DNA from 2 places in the Prauserella oleivorans genome. Region 2 is predicted to be linked to the other one. Evidence: riboswitches for the same ligand, from Rfam matches in the RefSeq annotation. Region 2 holds a riboswitch; the other holds the start of a gene.
What was found. A riboswitch is a leader RNA that binds a small molecule or an ion and turns the genes downstream of it on or off. The one in region 2 is predicted to bind thiamine pyrophosphate.

Region 1 (7,072 bases), 640 kb from region 2:
AGGCAGCGGCGGCAGGCGCGGAAACCGCGGGCCTGTGCGGCCGCGGCCGTGGGGAAGAACTCGACGTTGTGAGCCTTCGGGGTCATGGCCGGACACGACGGGCGGCAGTAGATGCCGGTGGTGCGCACCGCGACGATGAACTGGCCGTCGAACCGCGCGTCACGGGACATGACGGCGCGGTAGCACCGCTCGCTGTCGCGCCAGATGCTCCGGTCCGCCACGGGAGCCGCCGAATGGGTCATGTCGTCGATCCTGCCAGCGAGGTCAGCGACCCGGCTCGCGGAAATCGGACATCACGGACCTGCGTCCGGAACAGGCTGCCCGTACCGTCGAGGCCATGAGCGCGCACAGCTACCGGCGGCCACTACGCATGCTCGTCGCGATCGCCGCGGCGGCGGGGGCGATCGGGGTTGTCTCGGCGTGTGACGACCCGGCTCCTCCGCAGGACGGCGGCGGCAACCAGCAGGAGGACGGTGGCGGCCGGCAACAGGATCAGCAGAACAATCCGAACAACAACCAGAACAACCAGGACGACGACCAGAACGACAACGACCAGAACGACAACGACCAAGACGACGACGGCCAGAACGACGACCGGGACGACAATCAGGAGGACAACCGGGACGACCAGAACGACGACGGGGACGACGGCTGAGCAAGCCCCGGGTACCGGCACGTACACTTGCGTGTCGTGAGTTTGACCCTCGGCATCGTCGGGCTGCCCAACGTCGGCAAGTCCACCCTGTTCAACGCCCTGACGCGCAATGACGTGCTCGCCGCGAACTATCCGTTCGCGACGATCGAGCCCAACGTCGGCGTCGTCCCGCTGCCCGACCCACGCCTGGACAAGCTCGCCGAGATGTTCGGCTCGGCGAAAGTCGTGCCGGCCACCGTGTCGTTTGTGGACATCGCGGGCATCGTGAAGGGCGCGTCGGAGGGTGCCGGGCTCGGCAACAAGTTCCTCGCCAACATCCGCGAGGCCAACGCGATCTGCCAGGTCATCCGGGTGTTCGACGACCCCGACGTGACCCACGTGGACGGCCGGATCGACCCGATGTCCGACATCGAGACGATCAACACCGAGCTCATCCTCGCGGACCTGCAGACGCTCGACAAGGCGCTGCCGCGGATGGAGAAGGAAGCTCGCACCAAGAAGGACGCGCGGCCGGCGTTCGAGAACACCCAGCGCGCGAAGGAGATCCTCGACTCCGGGCGCACGCTCTTCGCCGCGCAGAACGCGGTCGATCTCGACGGCCTGCGCGAGCTGAGCCTGCTCACCGCCAAGCCGTTCCTGTACGTCTTCAACGCCGACGAGGGCGTGCTCACCGACCAGGGCAAGCGGGACGAGCTGGCCAAGCTGGTGGAGCCGGCCGACGCGGTGTTTCTGGACGCGAAGGTCGAGGCCGAGCTGCTCGAGCTCGACGACGAGGAGTCCGTGCGGGAGCTGCTCGAGTCGGTGGGCCAGCCGGAGCCGGGCCTGCATGCGCTGGCCCGTGCCGGGTTCCACACGCTCGGCCTGCAGACCTACCTCACGGCGGGGCCGAAGGAGGCGCGCGCGTGGACCATCCCGCAGGGCGCCACCGCTCCCCAGGCCGCGGGCGTCATCCACACCGATTTCGAGCGCGGTTTCATCAAGGCCGAGGTCGTGTCGTTCGACGATCTGGTCGAGGCCGGTTCCATGGCGGCGGCCCGCGCGGCGGGCAAGGTCCGCATGGAGGGCAAGGACTACGTGATGGCCGACGGCGACGTCGTGGAGTTCCGCTTCAACGTCTGACGCGGCCGGTCACGTCCGCGGCCGCCAGCGCTTCCACACCGCCGTACCCGTGGCGCGGGTCTTGCCGCCCCAGTGGATGTGGGACACCACCGTCATCTCGGACTCGGCGACCGAGGTGAGTTCCGCGGTCAGCTCCACCGGCTCCCGCAGCGGTGTCGGGCGCAGGAACCGGACGTCGAGTCCGGCCGTGACGAACGCCAGGTCGGCGCCGGGAGCCGGTTTCCAGCCACGCCGGTGTGCCTCCAGCATCACGGCGGCGGCTCCATGGCAGTCGAGCACGGTCGACACGATGCCCCCGTTGAGGAAACCCGCGCCGTTGTCGTGCTCCGGCCACGGCGTGAACGTCGCGCTCACGACGCCGTCGACCTCGAAGCTGCGCAGCCGGAGCCCGCGCGCGTTGGCGGGTCCGCAGCCGAAGCAGTTCAGCGCCGGGTAGTACGTCTCCTGGATGCTCGTCCCGGAGGCACGGGACTGCGGATCGGCGGTCATGGCGACATCATTCCAAGTTCGCCAACCGCGGCCGGGCGGCCTGGGCGCCTATCGTCGGGGTGAGGGAAGGAGGGAATCGATGCCCGCACCCGAACACCCGCGCCCCGACGACCCTCCGGAGCGGCCCGGTCACCAGCCGCCGTTCCCGCGCCGCCGGAAGCCGGAGGGCGCGGCGGAGCAGTACCCGCACGAGACGCCCACGCGCTATCCCGGCAGCGGCGCGCGAATCGAGGGTCTCCCGGAGCCCCCGCGCCCGGCCCCGGAGCCACCAGAAGAGTAAGTGACGGCTTACGGTTGACCGTGGCTTACCGTTCGTCGATACTGGCCGAGTGTCCGGTTACGCTGCTGCCGCGCTCGACGCGCTCGGTGACCCCAACCGCCGCCTGATCCTCGAGCGGCTGGCCGAGCGACCGCAGGCCGTGGGTGTGCTCGCCGCGACCCTGCCGATCTCGCGGCCTGCCGTGTCGCAGCACCTGCGTGTACTGAAGCAAGCCGGCCTCGTCCGCGAATCGGTGGAGGGCACCCGGCACGTCTACCGGGTCGATCCCGCCGGGTTCGCGACCGTTCAGGACTATCTCGGCCGCTTCTGGTCGACCACAATGGACAACTTCGCCCGCCTCGCGGCCGCCGAGGCGGAACGGTCCGGCGAGCCCGGAGAGAGGGCGTGACATGGGTACCGAGTCGATCCCCGAGGTGGAGGTGCGCCGGTCGGTGACCGTGCCGCTCAGCGTTCACCGCGCGTTCGCGCTGTTCACCACCCGCATGACCGAATTCTGGCCACCGGAGCACTCGATCAGCGAGGCCGCGATCGCCGAGGTGGTGATCGAGCCGCGCGTGGGTGGCCGGTGGTACGAACGCGGCGTCGACGGCAGCGAATGCACGTGGGGTCGCGTGGCGGAATGGGAACCGCCCGTGCGGGTGGTTCTGCTGTGGCAGATCGGAGCGAACTGGCAGTACGACCCCGACCTGGAAACCGAGGTCGAGGTGACCTTCACCGAGGAGACGGCCGGGCGCACGCGGCTGGAGCTCCGGCACCGGCACCTGGAGCGCTACGGCGACCAGGCCGACGCGATGTACGCGATCTTCGACTCTCCCGGCGGCTGGGGTGGCACGCTGGACCGGCTCGCGGCGGTGGCGTCATGACCGCGCTGGCGCTCGCCCGGGACGAACGCGCCGACCTGGCGGCGTTCCTCGCGACGCTGACCCCCGAGGAGTGGGAGCAGCCGAGCCTGTGCGAGGGCTGGCGCGTCCGGGACGTCGTCGTGCACCTGCTGAGCTACGAGGACCTCGACCGGCGTGGGCTCGTCCGGCAGTTCGCCCGCGGGTGGTTCCGGCCGAGTCGGGTGAACCAGGTCGGGGTCGCCGAGTATCGCGGCCGGACACCGGACGAGCTGCTCGAGCGGCTGAACACCCATCTGACGCCGCGTGGTCTCACCGCAGGCTTCGGCGGGCTCATCGGGCTGCTCGACGGGCTGATCCACCACCAGGACATCCGCCGCGCCCTCGGCAAGCCGCGCGAGGTCCCGGCCGAGCGGCTGCGGGCCGTGCTGCCGCTGGCGGTCGTCGCGCCGCCGATCCGGGGGTTCTGGCGCTCTCGTGGACTCCGGGTGGTGGCCGAGGACCTGGACTGGGCGAAGGGTCGCGGACCCGAGGTGCGGGGCAACGGGGAACCGCTGGTCATGGCCATCGCCGGCCGCCGCGGGGTGGTCGACGAGCTGACGGGCCCGGGCAAGGCGAAGCTCGCCGCGCGGATCAGGGAGTGACCGCCGGGCGGCCGTGTGCGGGGTGCGAACGACCGGCGGCCATGACGTGACATGTGCCGCCGGTGCCGTCGCGGAGAACCCGTTTCTCAGCCTGCCGCGGCGAGCAGGATGACGAACAGCAGGGTGACCGTGGTGGCGAACGCCGTCACCAGGGCTTGCGTGCGCGGGTCGAGAACGGGGGCGCGGTGCATCAATGGCTCCCCAAGGGCCGAGTGGATGGATTCACCCGTGAGAGCGCCTCGATCATCGGCACTGTTAGCGTCGCGCCGGAAATGTGACTCAGCCCACGCCGCCCTCGTGCTGTCGGCGGTGTCCCTTCGCGGTGTAGTAGAGCACCGCGCACGCCAGCGCGATCATCATCCCGAACGCTGTGCTGCCGACGACGAGTGCCTGGGTGATCTCGTCCCACGGGGCCGACGCCGCCTGCTCGGTCTTCTCGGTCGCCGCGGCGGCGGGCAGCACTCCCGCGCCCAGGGCCATCAGAACCATCAGCCCCAGTGCCGCCATGATCCGGAATCGACGTGGCGACTGTGGCTCGTGCCGGCGTCCCGAGCGGTCGGATCCGTTGGTACCAAAGCTGAATCGGCTCATTCGCACTCCCTCCTGTCGTGGTGGTACCCAGGGAACGCACGACGACAAACAAAGGTTGCCGAGTGGCCGCATCGCGCCCGAGATCACATGGATTCGATGGCGTTGTCGATCTCGCCCGCCAGCGAGACGTCCTTCTCCGTCAGGCCGCCCGCCGAATGCGTGCTGAGCGTGAAATGCACGGTGCGCCAGCGGATGTCGATGTCGGGATGGTGGTTCTCGCTCTCCGCGATCTCGGCGACGCGGTTGACGACTTGAATCGCCTGCGGGAAGCTCGCGAGCTTCGCCTCGCGGGTGATCGAATCGCCGACCCTGCGCCAGTGCGGAAGGTGCTCGAGTGCCTTCTGGATGCGGTCGTCGTCGAGTAGCTCTGCCATGTGTCCAATGGTGAGCCCGGAGCGAGTACGCTGCACGTTTGCCACGGGAGTCCGGCCTGGCCGGGCTGAGAGGTGGGCGCGAGCCCACGACCGTTCGCACCTGATCCGGATCATGCCGGCGCAGGGAGGCGCACTCTCCTTGCCGGACGACGCCGGGCACGACGAGGAGGGTTGATGAAGTTCCTTCGCCGAGCGGCGGTCCTGACACTCGCCGGCGCACTCACCGCAGGCTGCACGTTGTTCACCGGGAACGGCGAGGACGAGCAGGGCCCGACCACGGTCACCCTCGCCACGCACGAGTCGTTCGCCGCACCGCAAGGCGTGCTGGACGCCTTCGAGCAGCAGTCGGGCATCCGCATCCGGGTCGTCAAGCAGGGCGACGCGGGAGAGCTCGCCAACAAGCTCGTGCTCACGAAGGCCAACCCGATCGCCGACGTCGCCTACGGCATCGACTCCACCTTCGCGTCGCGCACGCTCGCCGAGGGTGTCTTCGCGCCCTACACCAGCCCGGAGGCCGACCGCGGTCCGCAGCGGTACTCGATCGATTCCCGCAACCGGCTCTCGGCGGTCGATGTCGGCGACGTGTGCGTGAACATCGACCGGACCTGGTTCGCCGAGCGGAACCTGCCCGAGCCGCAGACCTTCGACGACCTCGCCGACCCCCGCTACCGCGACCTGCTGGTGGTCGAGAACCCCGCGACCTCCTCGCCGGGACTGGCGTTCCTGCTCGCCACGATCGCGCGGTACGGCGAGAACGGCTGGTACGACTACTGGTCTCGGCTCAAGGACAACGGCGTGCAGGTGGTGAGCGGCTGGACCGAGGCCTACACCCAGCAGTTCTCCGGTTCGTCGGGTCGGGGCCCGCGGCCGATCGTCGTCTCCTACGCCTCGTCGCCCGCCGCGGAGATCGGAGAGGACGGGAAGTCGCGCACCAAGGCACTGCTCGACACCTGCTATCGGCAGGTGGAGTACGCGGGCGTGCTCGCGAACACCGAGCGGGAGGAGGCGGCGGGCCGCGTCGTCGACTTCCTGCTCTCGCACCAGTTCCAGGCGACCGTCGCGGAGAACATGTACGTCTACCCGGCACGGGAGGGCGTCGCGTTGCCGTCCGGCTGGGCCCAGGCCGCGCCGCTGCCGCAGTCGCCCGCGTCGCTGCCCGGGGAGCGCGTGCAGGCCGGGCGCGAACAGTGGATCGAGCGATGGCGCGGGTTGCTGCAAGGCTAGCCGGCGGCACGGCGCTCGCCGGGCTGCCGATCGTCTTCCTCACCGTCTTCTTCGCGTGGCCGGTGGTGGCGATCGTGCGGCTCGGCTTCACCAACGGCGGCGTCACGTCGACCCTCGCCGAGGCCCAGACGTGGGAGCTCGCCGGATTCACCGTCGCGCAGGCGGCGGCGTCGACGCTCGTCGCGCTCGTCGCGGGCATGCCGGTGGCGTTCCTGCTCGCGCGGGTGCGGTTGCGCGTGGTCGGTGTGGTGCGCACGTTCCTGCTGGTGCCGTTCGTGCTGCCGACCGTGGTGGTCGGGCTGGCGTTCAAGGCGCTCTGGCCCGGCGGCGGCGTGGGTGCCATCGTGCTCGCCAACGCGTTCTTCAACGTCGCCGTCGTGGCGCGCACCGTCGGCGGGCTGTGGGCGCACCTCGACCGGCGCGGTGAGGACGCTGCGCGGGCGCTCGGCGCGTCCCCGTGGCGGGCCTTCCGGTCGGTGACGCTGCCCGCGCTGATGCCCGCCGTCGCGTCGTCGGCCGCGGTGGTGTTCCTCTTCTGCGCCACCAGCTTCGGGGTGGTGCTCATGCTCGGTGGCGCGCGGTACCGCACGCTGGAGACCGAGATCTACGTGCGCACCGTCGACCTGCTGGACCTCTCCGGCGCGGCCGCGCTGTCGCTGGTGCAGCTGGGCGCGGTGATCGCGGCGCTGGTGATCGGCGCGGTCGCGCGCAGGCGACGCGAGACGGCGGCCCGCCTGCGCGCGCGTGCGGAGACGGCACGCCGGCCCGAGGGCGGGGAGTGGTGGGTGGTGCTCGCCGCGTTCGGCGTGCTGGCGTTGCTGCTGGTGCCCATCGGGGCGCTGCTCGTCCGCTCACTG
Region 2 (7,072 bases):
TCGGGTACTCACCCCTCGAAGCTGGCGCGGCCGGGCTGCCCGTCACCGCGTTGATGGTCGCGTTGTCCGGACGTTCCGGCGCTCTCGCCCAGCGGATCGGCCCGCGTACGCAGCTGGTCGCCGGCCCGTTACTGCTCGCACTCGGGATGTGGCTGCTGCAGCGGGTCGCGCCCGGTTCGTCCTACGTGGGCACGGTGCTCCCGGCGGTGACCGTCTTCGGGCTCGGCCTCGCCACGGTGGTGGCGCCCGTGACGGCGACCGTGCTGGCCGCGGCGCCCGATCGCCATGCCGGCGTGGCGTCCGGGGTGAACAACGCCATCGCCCGCAGCGGGAACCTGCTGGCCGTCGCGGTGCTGCCCGCCGTGGCCGGGCTGAGCGGCGCGGCGTATTCCGATCCGGTCGCCCTGACGGCGGGTTGGCGCACCGCGTTGTGGGTATGTCTTGGGCTTGCCGTCACCGGGGCGGCGCTCGCGACGGGGATTCGCGACAACGTGCTCCGCACGGCTACGCCACGTGAAGAATCTGTGAGCCGCTGACAGTCCTTTGTGGACTCGAAATTGCGCCGTGTTCGTGCTCACTTCTGGCAACGCCGGGAGCATCCGTGGCGTTTTCAACGTTGGAGTGTTGGAGATGGGGAGTCCGCGTGAGCGATCGGAATCATGGCTGAGGAGAAGAAGGAAAAGAGAGAGGACGAGGAATCGGAGAAGTCCGGTCTCAAACCCGCGCAGTTGATCGCCGCGGGGCTGGCGGCGACGACCGCGGCGTTTCTGTGCTCGTTCTTCGGCGTCTACGGGACGGTGATCGGCACCGGTGTCATGAGCGTCCTGAGCACGGTCGGCAGCGAGGTGTACCTGCGGTCGCTGCGCAAGACCAAGGAGGCGACGAAGAAGGCCAAGGCGATGGCGGCCGCCATCACCGACGCCAGAGGGTGGCAGACCCGTGTCCAGGGCTCGCCCGGACGGACGTCCGCGGCGAACCAGAGTTCGGCGCCGCCGACCACCCGATTGGCCGAACCGCAGGACGAACGGACCCGGCGGATCGGTCCGCTGGGCGACGAACGGACCCGCTACATCGCTGCTCCGGGCGACGACCGCACGCGTCGGATCGGCCCGCTGGGGGAGGAGCAGACGCGCTACATCGCCGCCCCGGGCAGCGAGCAGCAGACCGTCTACCTCGGTGCGCAGCAGGCCGGGCAGCCGGATGCGACCGAGCAGGACAAATGGGGCTGGCTGAAGCGCCGGTGGCCGGTGGTGCTGGGAACCAGCGTCGCGGCGTTCGTGATCGGCATGTTCATCCTCACCGGGTTCGAGCTGGCGACCGGTAGCTCGGTGTCGGGTCAGGGCCGCAGCACGGTGGGACAGCTGGTCGGCAACACGTCCGGCCAGTCCGAGTACCGCGAGGACCCGGGCCGGCAGCAGGAGCAGGAGCAGACGCCCGCGCCGAGCGAGCAGCAGCAGCCCGGCGACGAGACCGAGCCGACCTACGAGCCTACGGAGTCCGGCACGCCGGTGCCGTCCGAGGAGCAGCAGCCGACGGAGCAGTCGGAGCCGGTCGAACCGACCGAGCCCAGCAGCCCGGTCGAGGAGCAGCCCGAGCCGACGCAGGAGGAAACCGAGAGCGTTCCGCTGCCGGGCCTCGGCGGCGAGTCCGGCGGAGGTGCCGAGGTCACTCCGAGCGAGGGCGGCTGAGCGCCTCTCGCAGGCCGGTCGCGGCGGCCTGGGGGTCGTCGGCCTCGGTGACGGCCCGGACGACCACCGCCCGGTCCGCCCCGGCCGCCACGACCTCCGGCAGGCGCTGCGCGTCGATCCCTCCGATGGCGAACCAGGGCCGTGGCGTGCCGATCTCGGCGGCCACGGCCCGCACCAGCTCCAGCCCGGGTGCCTCGCGTCCGGGCTTCGTCGGTGTCGGCCAGCACGGCCCGACGCAGAAGTAGTCGACACCCGGCTCCACCGCCGCCGCCCGCGCCTGGTCCAGCGAGTGGGTGGACCGGCCGATCACCGGACCGTCCCCGACGATGCGGCGCGCGAGATCCACCGGCAGGTCATCCTGGCCGAGGTGGAGCACGTCGGCGTCCACGGCCAGGGCCACGTCCGCTCGGTCGTTCACCGCCAGCAGCGCCCCGTGGCGCGCGCACGCCTCCGCCAACACTTCCAGCGCCTGGAGCTCGAACCGCGCTTCCAGCGGCGCGCCGCTCGTCTTGTCGCGCAGCTGGACGATGTCGACGCCACCCGCGAGCGCGGCGTCGACGAACTCCGCGAGGTCGCCACGTGTACTGCGGGCGTCCGTGCACAGGTACAGCCGGGCGTCCGCCAGACGCCGGCGGATCTGATCACCGTTGAGGCCGGGCATGGCGTCACCGTAGTACGGCCCTGTATGTTGGTGACGTCCGCACGGGAGCCCCGCAAACGGGCTGAGAGGGAGCAGCAGCTCCGACCGTGGAACCTGATCCGGGTCATGCCGGCGCAGGGAGCGTGATCGACAGTGCCCAGCCAACCCCACCTCACGGTCGTCGGTGCCGGCGTCATCGGCCTGGCCGTCGCCTGGCGTGCCGCCGCCGCCGGGCATCGCGTGACCGTGTTCGACCCCCGGCCCGGCCAGGCCGCCTCCTGGGTCGCGGGCGGGATGCTCGCCCCGGTGACCGAGGCGTGGCCGGGTGAGGAAGACGTCCTCGAGCTCGGCGAGGAATCGCTGCGCCGCTGGCCCCGCTTCGCCGAGGAGCTACGGGCCGACGGGTTCGACCCGGGCTTGTCCCTGGCCGGGACCGTCGTGGCCGCATTCGACCGCGCCGACGCCGAGCAGCTGCGGATCCTCGCCGACTACCTGCACGGCCTGGGCCGCGAGGCCACCTACGTGACCGGCAGGCAGCTGCGGCACGCCGAACCCGGGCTCGGCAGCTCCGTCACCGCGGGCCTGCTGGTGCCCGGCGACCTGGCCGTCGACAACCGCAGGCTGCTCGACGCCCTGCGCGGCGCCGCCCGCGCGCACGGTGCCGAGTTCGTGGCCGAGGAGGTCGTGGCACTCGAACCCGGAGTGGTGCGGACCGCGACGGCGGGCCACGCCGCCGAGCTCGTCGTGCTCGCCGCCGGGGCGTGGAGCGGACGGCTCGCTCCCCGGCTCGCCGGGCATGTCCGGCCGCTCAAGGGCGAGATCCTGCGCCTGCGCTCCCGGAGGCTGACGCTGCCACCGCCGCGGCACACGGTCCGCGCGATGGTGGAAGGCGAGCCCGTCTACCTCGTGCCACGCGAGCACGGCGAGCTGGTGCTCGGCGCCACGCAGTACGAGGCGGGCTTCGACACGGCCGTCACCGCCCGGGGCGTGCGCCGACTGCTCGACAACGCCGAACGCGTCTTCCCCGGCATCGCCGAGTACGAGCTCACCGAGACCGCCGCGGGTCTCCGCGCGGGCAGCGCGGACAACCTGCCCTACCTCGGCGAACTCGGCGACGGCGTGTTCGCGGCCACCGGGCATCACCGCAACGGCCTGCTGCTCGCACCCGTCACCGCCGACGCCGTGCTGGCCTGGCTCGCGGGCACGGAGCCACCGCCGGGGGTCACCGCGGCACATCCCGAACGCATGCGCAGTGAGGAACGAGTCTGATGCGGATCACAGTCAACGGGGACGCCCGGGAGTTCCCCGACGGCAGCACCGTCGCCGACCTGCTGGAGGCGCTCGGCACCGCGCGCGAGGGTGTCGCGGTCGCGCTCGACGGCCAGGTCGTGCGGCGCGCGGAGTGGGCCCGTGTCGTCGTGCCGGACGGCGCGCGGTTGGAGATCCTCACGGCCGTCCAGGGAGGTTGACGATGACCGACATGAACTCCGAGAGCGGCGAGACGCTGGTGATCGGCGATCTCAAGCTGAGTTCACGCCTCATCATCGGCACGGGCGGCGCCGCGAACCTGAACGTTCTCGAACGGGCGCTCGTGGCGTCCGGCACCGAGCTGACCACCGTCGCGATGCGCCGCGCCGACGCCGAGGGCGGGTCGGGCGTGCTCGATCTGCTGCGCAGGCTCGGCATCACCCTGCTGCCGAACACGGCCGGCTGCCGCACGGCCGCCGAAGCCGTGCTCACGGCCCAGCTCGCCCGGGAGGCACTCGGCACCGACCTCGTCAAGCTCGAGGTGCACGCCGACGACCGCACGCTGCTGCCCGACCCGGTCGAGACCCTCGACGCCGCCGAACAACTCGTGGCCGAGGGCTTCACCGTCCTCGTCTACACCAACGACGACCCGGTGCTGGCTCTGCGGCTCGAGGAGGCCGGCTGCGCCGCCGTGATGCCGCTCGGCGCGCCGATCGGCACCGGCCTCGGCATCCGCAACCCGCACAACATCGAGCTGATCGTCGCCAGGGCCGGCGTGCCGATCATCCTCGACGCCGGCATCGGCACTGCGTCCGATGCCGCCTTGGCCATGGAGCTGGGGTGCGACGCCGTGCTGTTGTCGACGGCGGTCACGCGGGCGCAGGACCCCGAACGGATGGCGCACGCCATGCGGGCCGCGGTGACGGCGGGCAGGCTCGCGCGACAGGCCGGCCGCGTGCCGCAGCGGTTCTGGGCGCAGGCCTCGTCTCCGCCGCGCTGACCGGATTGACGCGCCCGCGCGCCCGGGCCACGTATCGTGAACGCGATCTCAGGCGCGCGTACCCGAAGGAGCGCAGGTGACCACGCCGAACGACATCCCACGCAGGCTGTTCCTGACGATCGGCAGGCTGTCGCGATCACTGCGTCAGGCCGGTTCGCCCGGGCCCGGCCACGGGGCCATCTCGGCCATGGCCACGCTCGGCGCGCACGGGCAGCTGCGGCTGGGCGACCTCGCCGCAAAGGAGGGCGTGGCCGCCGCGACGATGTCGCGGATCGTCGCCTCGCTCGTCGAGGCCGGATACGTGCGCCGGGAGTCCGATCCCGCCGACCGGCGGGCCTGGCTCGCGACCCTCACCGAGGAAGGCGAGCAGCTGCTCAGCGGCGTCCGCTCCACGCGCGTGCACGAGCTGGGCAGGCGCATCGACAACCTGTCCGACCGGGATCGCCAGGCCCTCATCGACGCGCTGCCCGCGCTGGAGGCACTGCTCGACGACGGGGAGTGAGGGGTCAGCTCGGGTCGGGCTGCCGCTCGCGCAGCCGCGCGACCTCGGCGCGCAGCGCCCGCAGTTCCGCAAGAATCTGCTCGTTGACCGCCGCCTGCTCGGCGGCCTGCCGGTCCTCTTCCTCGCGGATCTCATCGCGCAGCTGTTCCTCCATCGCGCTCACCACCACGGCGATGAACAGGTTCAGCACCGCGAAGCTCGACACGAGGATGTAGACGACGAAGAAGATCCACGCCATCGGTGCCCGTTCCATGACGGCATCGGCGATGTCGGGCCAGGCTTCGCCGGTCATCACCTGGAACAGCGTGAACAGCGACGTGCCGAGGTCGCCGAAGTCGTCCGGCACGATGCCGCCGAACAGCTTCGTCGCCATCACGCCCGCCACGAAGACGATCAGCCCGAGCAGCGCGGCGATCGAGGCCATGCCGGGCACCGCGGCCAGCAGCCCGGCCACCACCTTGCGCATCGACGGGACCAGCGAGACCAGCCGCAGCACGCGCAGGATCCGCAGCGCCCGCAGCACCGCGAACGGTCCGCTCGCGGGTACGAGCGCGATCCCGACCACCACCAGGTCGAAGAGGTTCCAGCCGTCGCGGAAGAAGGCGCCGCGGTAGACGTAGATCTTCGCGAGCAGCTCGGCGACGAAGATGCCCAGCGCGATGTAGTCGACCGTGTGCAGCAGGCCGCCGTAACCGGCCACGATGTCGCGCGAGGTCTCCAGCGCCAGCGTGACCGCGTTGACGATGATCACGGCGATGACGAGGTTCTGGAACCGGCGGTCCTCGACCAGCCGGCGCAGCCGGGCGCGTAGAGTCACGCGCCGGATCCTATTCGGGTGATCGCTGTCCGGTCCCGGGCTCGGCGGCCAGCCGCCAGAACGCCGACACCGGCCCGACCTTCGCCCCCATCGGGTACGAGTGCTCGACGGCGTTGCTGACGAACCACTTGCCGAACCTCGCCGCCTCCGGCACGGTCATGCCGCGCGCCAGCCCCGCGGTGAGCGCGGAGGCCATGGCATCGCCCGCGCCGTGGGTGTGCGGGGTGGAGAACCGGGGCCCGGGCAGCTCGAGGAATTCGGAGCCGTCGTAGAGCACGTCGACGCACTCCGGGTCCTCGACGAGATGGCCGCTCTTCACGAGCACGTAGCGAGGCCCCAGCTCGTACAGCGCCGCGGCGGCGTCGCGCATCAGGTGCCGATCGGTGACCTCGATGCCCGTGAGCAGCCGGACCTCGTCGAGATTGGGGGTCAGCACGGTCGCGCGGGGCAGCAGCTCCTCACGCAGTGCGTCGAGCCCGGCGTCGTCGAACAGCGGGTGCCCGTGCATGGAGGCCGCGACCGGGTCGACGACGAAGGGCACGTCGGTGTCCCTCCCGATGCCCGCCGCGTCGCAGGCGGCGGCGACCGCGCGGATGATCTCGCCGGAGGCGAGCATGCCGGTCTTGGCCGCCTCGAGGCCCATGTCCGCGGCCACCGCCTCGATCTGACCTGCCACGATGTGCGCCGGGATGTCGGCCCTGTCGTGCACGCCGAGGGTGTTCTGCACGGTCACCGCGGTGACGGCGACCAGGCCGTGCACGCCGCAGGTCAGGAACGTCCGCAGGTCGGCCTGCAGGCCGGCTGCTCCGCCGGAGTCGGACCCGGCGATGGTCAGTGCGGCGGGCGGTCGGGCTTCGCTCATGGCCTCCAGTGTCGCTGGCCGGGTGTGGGCCGGACCAGCGGGGGCGCGGCCGGTGTCACCGCGCCCACTCTCCGGGCAGGCCTCTCGGTACCGGGCCGGGCCGCTCAGTTGCCTCCGGCGAGCCGCCAGAAGGGCGACACGGGGCCGATTCCCTTGCCCAGCGGGTAGGCCTGCGCGACCGAGCGTTCGATGAACCGCTTGCCCTCCCCCACGGCGTCCGGCACGGCCATGCCTTTGGCCAGCGACGCCGTGATCGCCGAGGCGAGGGTATCGCCGCCGCCGTGGGTGTGCTCGGTGGCGTGCCGTGGCCCGTCG

Region 1: another riboswitch for thiamine pyrophosphate. It lies ahead of ACFSZT_RS10945 (thiamine ABC transporter substrate-binding protein); the one in region 2 lies ahead of thiO (glycine oxidase ThiO).

What each region holds. Positions count from the first base shown of each region.
Region 1 is NZ_JBHUNT010000001.1:2,198,198-2,205,269, forward strand. Features, by position in the region: gene ACFSZT_RS10895 (DNA-3-methyladenine glycosylase 2 family protein) at 1-242, opposite strand, end outside; gene ACFSZT_RS10900 (hypothetical protein) at 338-655, shown strand; gene ychF (redox-regulated ATPase YchF) at 692-1,774, shown strand; gene ACFSZT_RS10910 (PaaI family thioesterase) at 1,784-2,263, opposite strand; gene ACFSZT_RS10915 (hypothetical protein) at 2,343-2,543, shown strand; gene ACFSZT_RS10920 (ArsR/SmtB family transcription factor) at 2,593-2,931, shown strand; gene ACFSZT_RS10925 (SRPBCC family protein) at 2,933-3,406, shown strand; gene ACFSZT_RS10930 (maleylpyruvate isomerase family mycothiol-dependent enzyme) at 3,403-4,026, shown strand; gene ACFSZT_RS10935 (hypothetical protein) at 4,306-4,533, opposite strand; gene ACFSZT_RS10940 (4a-hydroxytetrahydrobiopterin dehydratase) at 4,701-4,991, opposite strand; TPP riboswitch at 5,025-5,135, shown strand; gene ACFSZT_RS10945 (thiamine ABC transporter substrate-binding protein) at 5,166-6,215, shown strand; gene ACFSZT_RS10950 (ABC transporter permease) at 6,191-7,072, shown strand, end outside.
Region 2 is NZ_JBHUNT010000001.1:1,554,172-1,561,243, forward strand. Features, by position in the region: gene ACFSZT_RS07715 (MFS transporter) at 1-536, shown strand, start outside; gene ACFSZT_RS07720 (hypothetical protein) at 660-1,688, shown strand; gene thiE (thiamine phosphate synthase) at 1,666-2,349, opposite strand; TPP riboswitch at 2,381-2,486, shown strand; gene thiO (glycine oxidase ThiO) at 2,482-3,597, shown strand; gene thiS (sulfur carrier protein ThiS) at 3,597-3,797, shown strand; gene thiG (thiazole synthase) at 3,800-4,576, shown strand; gene ACFSZT_RS07745 (MarR family winged helix-turn-helix transcriptional regulator) at 4,653-5,078, shown strand; gene ACFSZT_RS07750 (ion transporter) at 5,083-5,895, opposite strand; gene thiD (bifunctional hydroxymethylpyrimidine kinase/phosphomethylpyrimidine kinase) at 5,906-6,757, opposite strand; gene thiD (bifunctional hydroxymethylpyrimidine kinase/phosphomethylpyrimidine kinase) at 6,862-7,072, opposite strand, start outside.